DNA from 2 places in the Micromonospora sp. NBC_00389 genome. Region 2 is predicted to be linked to the other one. Evidence: riboswitches for the same ligand, from Rfam matches in the RefSeq annotation. Region 2 holds a riboswitch; the other holds the start of a gene.
What was found. Region 2 has a riboswitch for S-adenosylmethionine ahead of OG470_RS04190 (aminotransferase class V-fold PLP-dependent enzyme). Riboswitches for the same ligand answer to the same signal wherever they lie in the genome.

Region 1 (4,405 bases), 3.7 Mb from region 2:
CGACAACAATCAGCAGCGGCCCTGGGACGTAGTGCACCACAAGCCGTCGGGCCTCGTCCTGATCGCGTCGGCCCCGCGTTACGGCAGCCTGCAGGGCGCCCTCACGCTCCTGGACCCAGCGACCGGGAAGATGGAGGTACGCCTCGACATCCTGCCGAACCAGGCGCTGAACGCCATCGCGTTGGACGGGGATTTGGCCTACATCGCCGGGGACACCTGGGGCGGCAACGGTATCCCGCCCACCGAGCCGACCGCCCAGGTGGCGGTGTTCGACATCAGCCGGCGCGAGGTGGTCGACCGGTTCGCGCCGCTGCCCAACCAGCCCAGCATGCAACACGTCGAGGTGCTCAACGGGGTGCTCTACGCGCTCTACAAGCGTACGAGCGGCAACTGGCTCGCGTACGACCTCGCCACCCGCACCGTTCTGCGGTCCGGCAAGCTCAGCGGCTACGGGGAGATCGTCGCCCACCGCGGCCGCATCTACGCCGGGGCGAACTTCGGCGACAACATCTACGAGCTTGGCCCCGGGCTGGGGTCGGCGGTGCGGCTGCACACCGGCATCGGCACCAACTGGTACACGGTTCCTCGGATCGAGCCTGTCCTCGGGGCTCGCAAGGCATGGGCGGCGGTAGATCGGAACCTCGCCCTAATCGAACTGCCCTCCTGACGGGCCGCGGAGGGTGTGGCTCCGTTGCGTTGAGCGTAGGCAAGATCGAGGCAGACTTGAGCAGTGAGGTCATCGAGCCAGCCTGACCCGTGGCTGCCACCGAGGTCGGCGTTCGCCGGGTTCCGGTTCCCGCCGGAGGTGATCGTCGTCGCGGTGCGCTGGTATCTGCGGTTCAACCTCTCCTATCGCGATGTGGAGGAGCTGCTGGTCGAACGTGGCGTGGAGGTCGACCACGTCACCGTCTACCGCTGGGTGCAGCGGTTCACCCCGCTGCTGGCCGATGCCGCCCGCTTCTGCCGGCACTCACCAGGCGACAGGTGGCACGTTGATGAGACGTACGTCAAGGTCAACGGGGTGTGGCGGTACGTGTACCGGGCGGTCGACCAGTACGGGCAGGTCATCGACGTGCTGGTCTCGGCCCGCCGCGACGCCGGCGCGGCTCGGCGGTTCTTCCGCCGGGCGCTGTCGACGTTGAAGGTGACACCCGCGGAGGTGGTCACCGACGCCGCCGCGGTCTACCCCGGCGTGCTGGATGAGCTGATCCCGTCCGCATGGCACCACGTCGAGCAGTACGCGAACAATCCGATCGAGGCTGATCACGGCCAGCTCAAACACCGGTTGAGACCGATGCGCGGGCTACGAACGGACGAGACAACACAGGTGATCATCGCCGGCCACGCCTTCATGCAGAACCTCCGCCGCGGCCACTACGAACTCGCCGTCGACGCCCCGCCCCCTCTGCGGGTCGCCGCGGCGTTCACCGAACTCGCCCAAGCGATCTGACCGCGGACCCGACACCCGATTCAACACTTCCGCCGATCCGATAACGCAACGGCGCCCACCGCCGGCCCCACCAGCGAGGACGCATTGGAATGCCTCCGGCAGGCAGCCCATTGCCGGGCTGAACTCGGCCAGGCCACCACAGCCCTGCGCCAGTTCCGGCAGGTACTGACGCACGTACGCGCCGCCTCCGGCGACGTCTCCCCCACGGCTCTCGACCTACGTTTCAACATCGGCATACTGCTGGTCTCCGAAGACAAGGCCGCCGAGGCCGCGGACGAGCTGCAACCGCTGCACGACGACCTCTGCGTCGTCTATGGCCCGGAACATGAACTGACCCGGGAAGTCGCCGATCTGCTTGCCCGGCTCCGACTCGCCGCCGACGGATAGTTCCGCCACCGCCACCGCCGTCGCCGTCGGCGCAGGTCTTTCCCGCGTGTTGCCCGGGGTTGCTCTCGACATCGGTGATCTCTATGCTTCCTGGGCGTCAAGAGTGGTCAGCGTCAAGCCTCCCGGCTTGCTGACCCGGCAACCGCGCCACCCGCGCACGGTGCCTCCGGGGGAAGACCAGGCCGACCGCAAGTTGCGGTACGGCAAGAGCGGGTGCCTCGGGCACCGGAGAGCGAGTTCACCGTGCCATTCGAGGAGCTGGACCTGGCCGCTTTCGCGGTCTGCCTGACCTGCGGGCACCTCCGCGACGGTGCCCCGCGCGAGCAGCGGTGCCGCTGCCAGCCCCGTACGCCGGAGTGGGAGCAGCAGTGGCAGGGCCAGGACATCCCCGGTGACCTCGACCTGTGTGTGTTGTGCGTCCGGGACACGGTGACCACCCGAACCCGGTGGTCGTGGCTGGCCTGCGAGACCTGCCGACACGTCTCGCAGGTCGTCGGCGAACGGTACGGCCACCGCGCCGCCCTGCCGCTGGGCCGGCACTCGCTCATGAACGGCGACGTGGTCCAGCCGCAGACGGCCACGACCACCGAGGTCGCTGCCTCGCTGGTGGCCTCCGCGCGGCGTTGCGACGAGCTGCGCGAGTGGCAGCAGGTGGAGTTCACCCGGCTCGCCGAGCCACTACGCGTGATTGCTTCGAGCGTGCCGCTGGCCGAGTGGCAGCGGCAGTCGCCGCCGTCGCTTGGAGCAAGCGTCGACGCTTTCGACCGCTACGGCGTCATGCCCGTACCCAACGACCTCAGCAGCCTCCGGCAGGCCCAGACCGAATTCCTGTCCACCGCTTGTTGATCGCCAGTCCAGCCGGCTGCTGTTGGCGGTACCCGATATCGCGAACAGCAGCCGCGCTGGTCATCGCCCATCGACGGTCCGGTGACGACGGGCAGCTCGAATGCCGCGCCGTTCGATAGCATCCGGCCATGATGGACAGTGATGGAGAGCAGCGACGTCGACGCCTGGTCGAAGCATGACCATCATTAGTGGTTGGCCAGCGCTGACCGTGACGTTGAGCAACAGGAACTCGCCAGCGAGATTGTTCATTCAGGAGCGGTTCGGCCGCTGGCAGGACCTCCAGGCACGGTATCGGGAATCCGTGGGCTCCCTTGTCGTGCCTGGAAGCCAGGTGAACCCTGGCACCATCGGCACCGCTTTCGACTGGATGGTCCGCTTCATGGTGTATCCCCGTCCGGACCTGCGCCTGGCACTGCTCGGCGCGCGCACTCCCCCACTACGGCACGCGGTCCACGAACTGGCGCGCACGCTGAATTACTCCCAAAGCGGCGGCAGCGTGGGGACCTCCCGGTTCACCGGGCCGGCCGCAGGGAGCGAAGCCGACCATCAACTCGTTGCCCGGGCGTGCTGGGCGCTGGCGCTCCTTACCGACCTGTACCGGGTCGGTCCCACACCGGGATCCCCGCTGATAGCCCTGGATCCAAGGTCCATCACCACCGAGAAGCTGCTTGATCTCGCCCCACCCGCGGCCCTCGACGAGCTCCAGGCTCTGCGCGCCTTCGCCGAGCGAAGCCTCCTGCCGTCCCTGTCGGCACGGCGTGGCGCTTGGGCCCTTGGACCGACCTTCGCCGGATCATCGCTGATGAACGCCGACGCCGACCTGATCGCCGCCGGTCTGCTGCTCGAACTCAAGACGGGCCTCGGCAGCAAGCGCCGCGACGGGACACGACGGTCATCACTGGAAGCGCCGACCATCATGCAGCTACTCGGATACGTACTGCTGGACTTCCCTGACGAGTTCGCCATCGAAGCCGTCGGCGTCTTCAACGCCCGCTACGCACACCTGACGACGTGGCATCTAACGGAACTCCTAGCTGAGTTGGCAGGCCGGCCCGTCGACCTGAAGGAGGAACGTGTCGCCTTCCATCAGCTGCTCGCTATGGGCGACCACGTTAGTCCTCGCGTCGGAGACCATCTATGTAGCCCTGAATGAGGGCGGACGCGTCGCGGAAGTCGAGGTCGAAGAACTCGCGGTCCTTGCGCACCCGGTAGGGCGCCAATCGAGCGTGCAGCTCAGCCTCTACCGACGGAGCATCCGCGACCACCCACAAAGCGCGCACGCCATACGGGATAACGACGCCGGTCGCCCGGTTGATCTCCCTCACCCGCTCCTCGACGGTTCGCTCGGTGTAGCCAATCTTCAGCATCCGAGGCTGCTCGCGAGTCGACAGCACGTAGATGTAGCCAGCTCCTCGCGTTTCACGCGGCTGTTCCCCGACGAGTCCGGCCAGATGGACCTGCACGTCCGCGTCAGCCAGTAGCGTGAGCTGCTTCGCAGCGGTGGTATCGTCGCCATCCCTGATCGCGGTCCGTAGGCGACCGAGCGCATCACCAGCTTGTAGGCAGCGCTTACGTCCAGGGCGGCCCAGCTGTTGCCACACGGTGAACCAGTCCCACTGGTCCTGCTTGTGACAGCGCGAGTAGAGCCCCTTGACTTCCGACAGGGCCTCCAGCAGTGACGGGCTGGACTCAATCGGGTCGTTCTGCAGGTAGCTCAGCACG
Region 2 (4,405 bases):
CATTAGCCACCTCGCCGAGTCGGTCCGGCTGCTCAAGCACGAGTTCGCGGTGGGCGAGGAACCGGAGAAGGCCCGGGAGCGGTCGCTGCGGGCGGTCAGCGAGGCCGGTCGGGCGTACGGAGCCGGGGTCGGCTTCTCGGGCAGCGTGGTGATCGCCCAGATCCGGACCACGGCGAGCGACTTGCTGGTGGCCTCCGGGATCGACCAGGAGGAGGCGAACCGGTGGATCCGTACCGCCTTCGGGGAGCAGGAGCGGCCGATCGGTGAACCGGCCGAGCCGGGCGAGGCACCGAAGCCGCCCACCGCCCCACCGGTCGGCTGACCGGGGCTGCGGCGCTCCGCCCGCCCTCAGCCCAACGCGGCGAGTGCGGCGAGAAGCCGGTCCACCTGCGCGGCCGTGCTGCCCAGGCCGATGCTGGCGCGCAGGGCGGTGGGTGGCAGGTCCCGCCGGCCGGTACGCCCCGCCGCCTCGGCGAGCAGCCGCCGGGCCAGCGGATGGGCGCAGAACAGCCCGTCCCGCACGCCGATCCGGTGCTCGGCGGCCAGCCGGGCGGCCACGTCGGCGGAGTCCCACCCGGCGACCACGAACGACACGATGCCGACCCGGGGCGCGTCCGGGCCGAAGGTGCGCAGCTCCACCACGTGCGGCAGGGCGGCGATGCCGGTCCGCAGCCGGGCCAGCAGCGCCTGCTCGCGGGCCGCCAGCGCGAACCGGTCCGCGTCGGCCAGCGCCGCGCACACCGCGGCCAGTGCCACCGCGCCGACCAGGTTCGGGGTACCGCCCTCGTGTCGGGCCGGGCCGGTCGTCCAGGTCACGTCGTGGGTGGCCGGCCCGACGTGGCTGGTGGCGCCACCACCGGCCAGGTACGGCGGAGCGACGTCCAGCCAGTCCGCCCGGCCGATCAACACGCCCGCGCCGAACGGCGCGTACAGCTTGTGGCCCGAGACGGCCAGGTAGTCCACGTCGAGCGCGAGCAGATCGACCGGGGCGTGCGGGGCGAGCTGCGCGGCGTCCAGGGCGATCCGGGCCCCGTGCCGGTGGGCCACCCGGGCCAGCTCGGCCACCGGCCATCGCTCGCCGGTCACGTTGCTCGCCCCGGTCACCGCGACCAGTACGGGCAGCGCCGGGTTGCTGTCCCGGCGCAGCTCGGTGAGGGCGGCGGCGAGGGCGCGTACCGCCCCGGCGGGGTCGGTGGGCACCGGCAGCCGGACCGAGCCGCGCGGCCAGGGCAGCAGGTTGGCGTGGTGCTCGCCGGCGAAGGTGACCACCGTCGTGCCGGCGGGCAGCGCCCGGGCCAGCAGGTTGAGCGCGTCGGTGGTGTTGCGGGTGAAGATCACGTGGTCTTCGGCGCGGGCGCCGAAGAAGTCACCGACCGTCTGCCGGGCCCGCTCGTAGGCCAGCGTGCAGTGCCGGGACAGCGCTCCGGCACCGCGATGCACGCTGGCGTACCAGGGCAGCAGCTCGGCCACCGCGTCGGCGGCGGCCCGCGCGCACGGCGCGCTGGCCGCGTAGTCCAGGTTGATCTCGCCCGGTACGCCGAGTACGTCGAGCGGCGCCGACGGGGCCGGCGCGGGCGCCACGGCGGACCGGGTGGGGAGCGAGGGTACGAGGGTGACAGACACGCCGGAACCTCCGGGGTCAGGGACCCCGGGTCTGGTGTCGGGACGGGGTCCGCGCTTGCCCAGCACGCCGATCGGGCTGGGCCCGGTCATCACCCGGGGCACCCCACCGCGAACTCGACGAGGGTTGCCGGCCAGCAAGCCGGGGCTTGACGCTGGCGCTCGTGACCTGCAGGCAGCATAGCGACTGCCGATGCGACCAAACCAGCCGGCGGGGGATGGCTACGCTGACCGCATGGCCGACACCCCGCCCGGTGCACCCCTGCCGTCGCCGCCCGCGCCCGCAGCCCCGTCCGCCGGCGAGGCGCCCCGGATGCCGCTGCGCCGACTGGACCGGCGGCGGTTCCTGGTGCTGGCCGGGGTGGTGTTGTTCATCGCCGCCTGCGCGGGCTTCATGGTCTTCACGCTCGGCCAGTCGCTCGGCGTCGAGGCGTTGCTGATCGGGCTGGTCGCCGCCGTCCTGCCGGTGCCGGTGCTGGTCGCCTGCTTCCTCTGGCTGGACCGCTACGAGCCGGAGCCGTTGAAGTACCTGATCTTCTGCTTCGCCTGGGGGGCGTTCGTCTCCACGGCTGCCTCGCTCACCGTGAACGAGTTCGCCGCCGCCCGGTTCAATGACTGGGGACTGCCGGCCGCGCTCACCGGCGTGCTGGTGGCGCCGTTCATCGAGGAGCTGACCAAGGCCCTCGGCCCGATCCTGCTGCTGGTGTTCCGTCGCCGGGAGTGGTCCGGGATCACCGACGGCCTGGTCTACTGCGGGCTCTCCGCGGTCGGCTTCGCCATGGTGGAGAACATCCTCTACCTGGGCGGGTACGGCTACGCGGCCGGCGCCGACCGGTACGGCCCGGCGACCGGCACCCAGCAGGTCATCGCGATCTTCATCGTGCGGATCCTGCTGTTCGGCTTCGCCCATCCGCTTTTCACCTCGATGACCGGTGTGGGGCTGGGTGTCGCCGCCCGGACGGCCGACCGCCGGGTCCGGGTGCTCGCACCGGTCGCCGGCCTGCTGCTGGCCATGATGTTGCACGGCACCTGGAACCTGCTGCCCACGCTGACCCAGGCCACCGGCGAGACGGTGATCATGCTGTACGGCTTCCTGGGCCTCATGGTGCCGGTCTTCTTCGGCATGGTGGGGCTGGCGGTGTGGCTGCGTGCGTGGGAGGGGCGGCTCACCGAGCGGACGCTGCCGGACTACGTGCGCGCCGGCTGGCTGAGCCCGCCCGAGGTGGCCGCGTTGAGCAGCCTCGGTCGCCGGCACGCGGCCCGTAGCTGGGCGCGTCGGGTGGCCGGGGACGCCGGGGTGCGGGCGATGCGGGGGTACCAGTTCGCCGCCACCCGGTTGGCCCTGCTGCGCGACGGGACGCTGCGCGGCCTGGACCGCAAGCCGGCCGATCGGGAGCGGACGGCTCGTGAGGAGCGGGAGCTGCTGGAGTCGATCACCTCGTACCGGTCGTTCTTCGTGGGTCGGGACCCGCAGGCCCCGGTCGGGGTCTGGGACGGCAGCCGCTACCACCTGCGCTTCCCGGACGGTTCGCAGCGTCCGGTGGCCGCGCCGGACGAGCCGGTGGTGCCGATTCCGGTGCTGCTGGCCGCGCCGCCACCGCCGGTGGGGTACGCCCCGCCCGGCTGGTACGGCGTGCGGCCGGCGGCACCCGCGCCCTGGCCGCCCGGTCAACACTGATGGGAGGCCGGCGGATCAGGTCATCAGGGTGGTGAGGAAGTCACCGAGGCCCTGGGCCATCGCGACCAGCATCGCCCCGATCGCCTTGAACATCTGCGCGGCACCGTCCGGCCGGAACGCCATGAAGTAGATCAGGAACGCGAGGCTGCCCCAGGCCAACAGCTTCTTCACGAATACCGGCATCGTCCCTCCCCAGGGCCACGGTCGCCGGATGGCTTCCCGTCGTGCCGCCCGGCAAACGGAGCGACGCCGCGCGCCGATGCCCGGCCGCCCACGCCGGTGTGCGGCGCGGGCTTGGGGGAGGTCTCAGAGGTAGAGGCCGGTGGAGTCGTTGTCGACGCGCTCGGCGGCCACGGCGTGCACGTCCCGCTCTCGCAGCAGCACGTACCCACGGCCGTGCAGCTCGACCTCGGAGCGGTCGTCCGGGTCGAAGAGCACTCGGTCGCCGGAGACGATGGCGCGGACGTTCGGCCCCACTCCGACGGCGGTGGCCCAGGCGAGGCGCTTGCCGACCGTGGCGGTCGCCGGGATGACGATGCCGGCGGTGGAGCGGCGCTCGCCTTCGCTGCCCTCCATCCGTACCAGCACCCGGTCGTGCAGCAGGCGGATCGGCAGGCCGGCGTCGAGATCCTGGTCGGCGGTCACGCCGCAGACGCTACCGTGTCGGCGACGGCCGGCAGCCGGTGGTTACGCCCGAGGTGACCGGGGCAATGTGTGGCGGAACTGCCCTACGGTGTCGGGAACGGACGTATGCTGTCCGACCTGTCGTCGTGGGCGGGCCGGTTTCTCTGCCAGGAGGTGCGCTTGAGCCGCTTCGAGCGGGTACGCGGGCGGCTCCGCCGCGCCTACCAGTCAGGACGGGACTCGGTACGCGCCGATCGGAGCGCGTCGAGCGACGTCCCGGAGCCCGTCGGGGTGGCCTCGCCCGCCGTGCCGGGGCCCGCCGCGCCGCCGACGGCCACGGTCGTCGGCGCGGAACCTCCGGTGGACGTGCACAGCTCGACCTCCAGCCGCGACGACGCCGACGTCCCGCACGGGCTGCGGATCGCCGCCGCCTGGTGCTGGCGGCTGATCGTGATCGGCGTGGTGGCCTGGGCGCTGCTCCGG

Region 1: it holds a riboswitch for S-adenosylmethionine, as region 2 does, so the genes downstream of both, OG470_RS22045 (hypothetical protein) here and OG470_RS04190 (aminotransferase class V-fold PLP-dependent enzyme) in region 2, are expected to answer to the same signal.

Annotation. Positions count from the first base shown of each region.
Region 1 covers NZ_CP107947.1:4,614,563-4,618,967, reverse strand. Annotated here, with positions in the region: gene OG470_RS22060 (hypothetical protein) at 1-667, shown strand, start outside; gene OG470_RS22055 (IS6 family transposase) at 761-1,450, shown strand; gene OG470_RS22050 (hypothetical protein) at 1,535-1,837, shown strand; SAM riboswitch class IV at 1,933-2,053, shown strand; gene OG470_RS22045 (hypothetical protein) at 2,051-2,683, shown strand; gene OG470_RS22040 (hypothetical protein) at 2,859-3,836, shown strand; gene OG470_RS22035 (GIY-YIG nuclease family protein) at 3,796-4,405, opposite strand, start outside.
Region 2 covers NZ_CP107947.1:869,423-873,827, reverse strand. Annotated here, with positions in the region: gene OG470_RS04195 (FUSC family protein) at 1-322, shown strand, start outside; gene OG470_RS04190 (aminotransferase class V-fold PLP-dependent enzyme) at 349-1,623, opposite strand; SAM riboswitch class IV at 1,670-1,790, opposite strand; gene OG470_RS04185 (PrsW family intramembrane metalloprotease) at 1,814-3,298, shown strand; gene OG470_RS04180 (hypothetical protein) at 3,314-3,481, opposite strand; gene OG470_RS04175 (GroES family chaperonin) at 3,605-3,943, opposite strand; gene OG470_RS04170 (AI-2E family transporter) at 4,049-4,405, shown strand, end outside.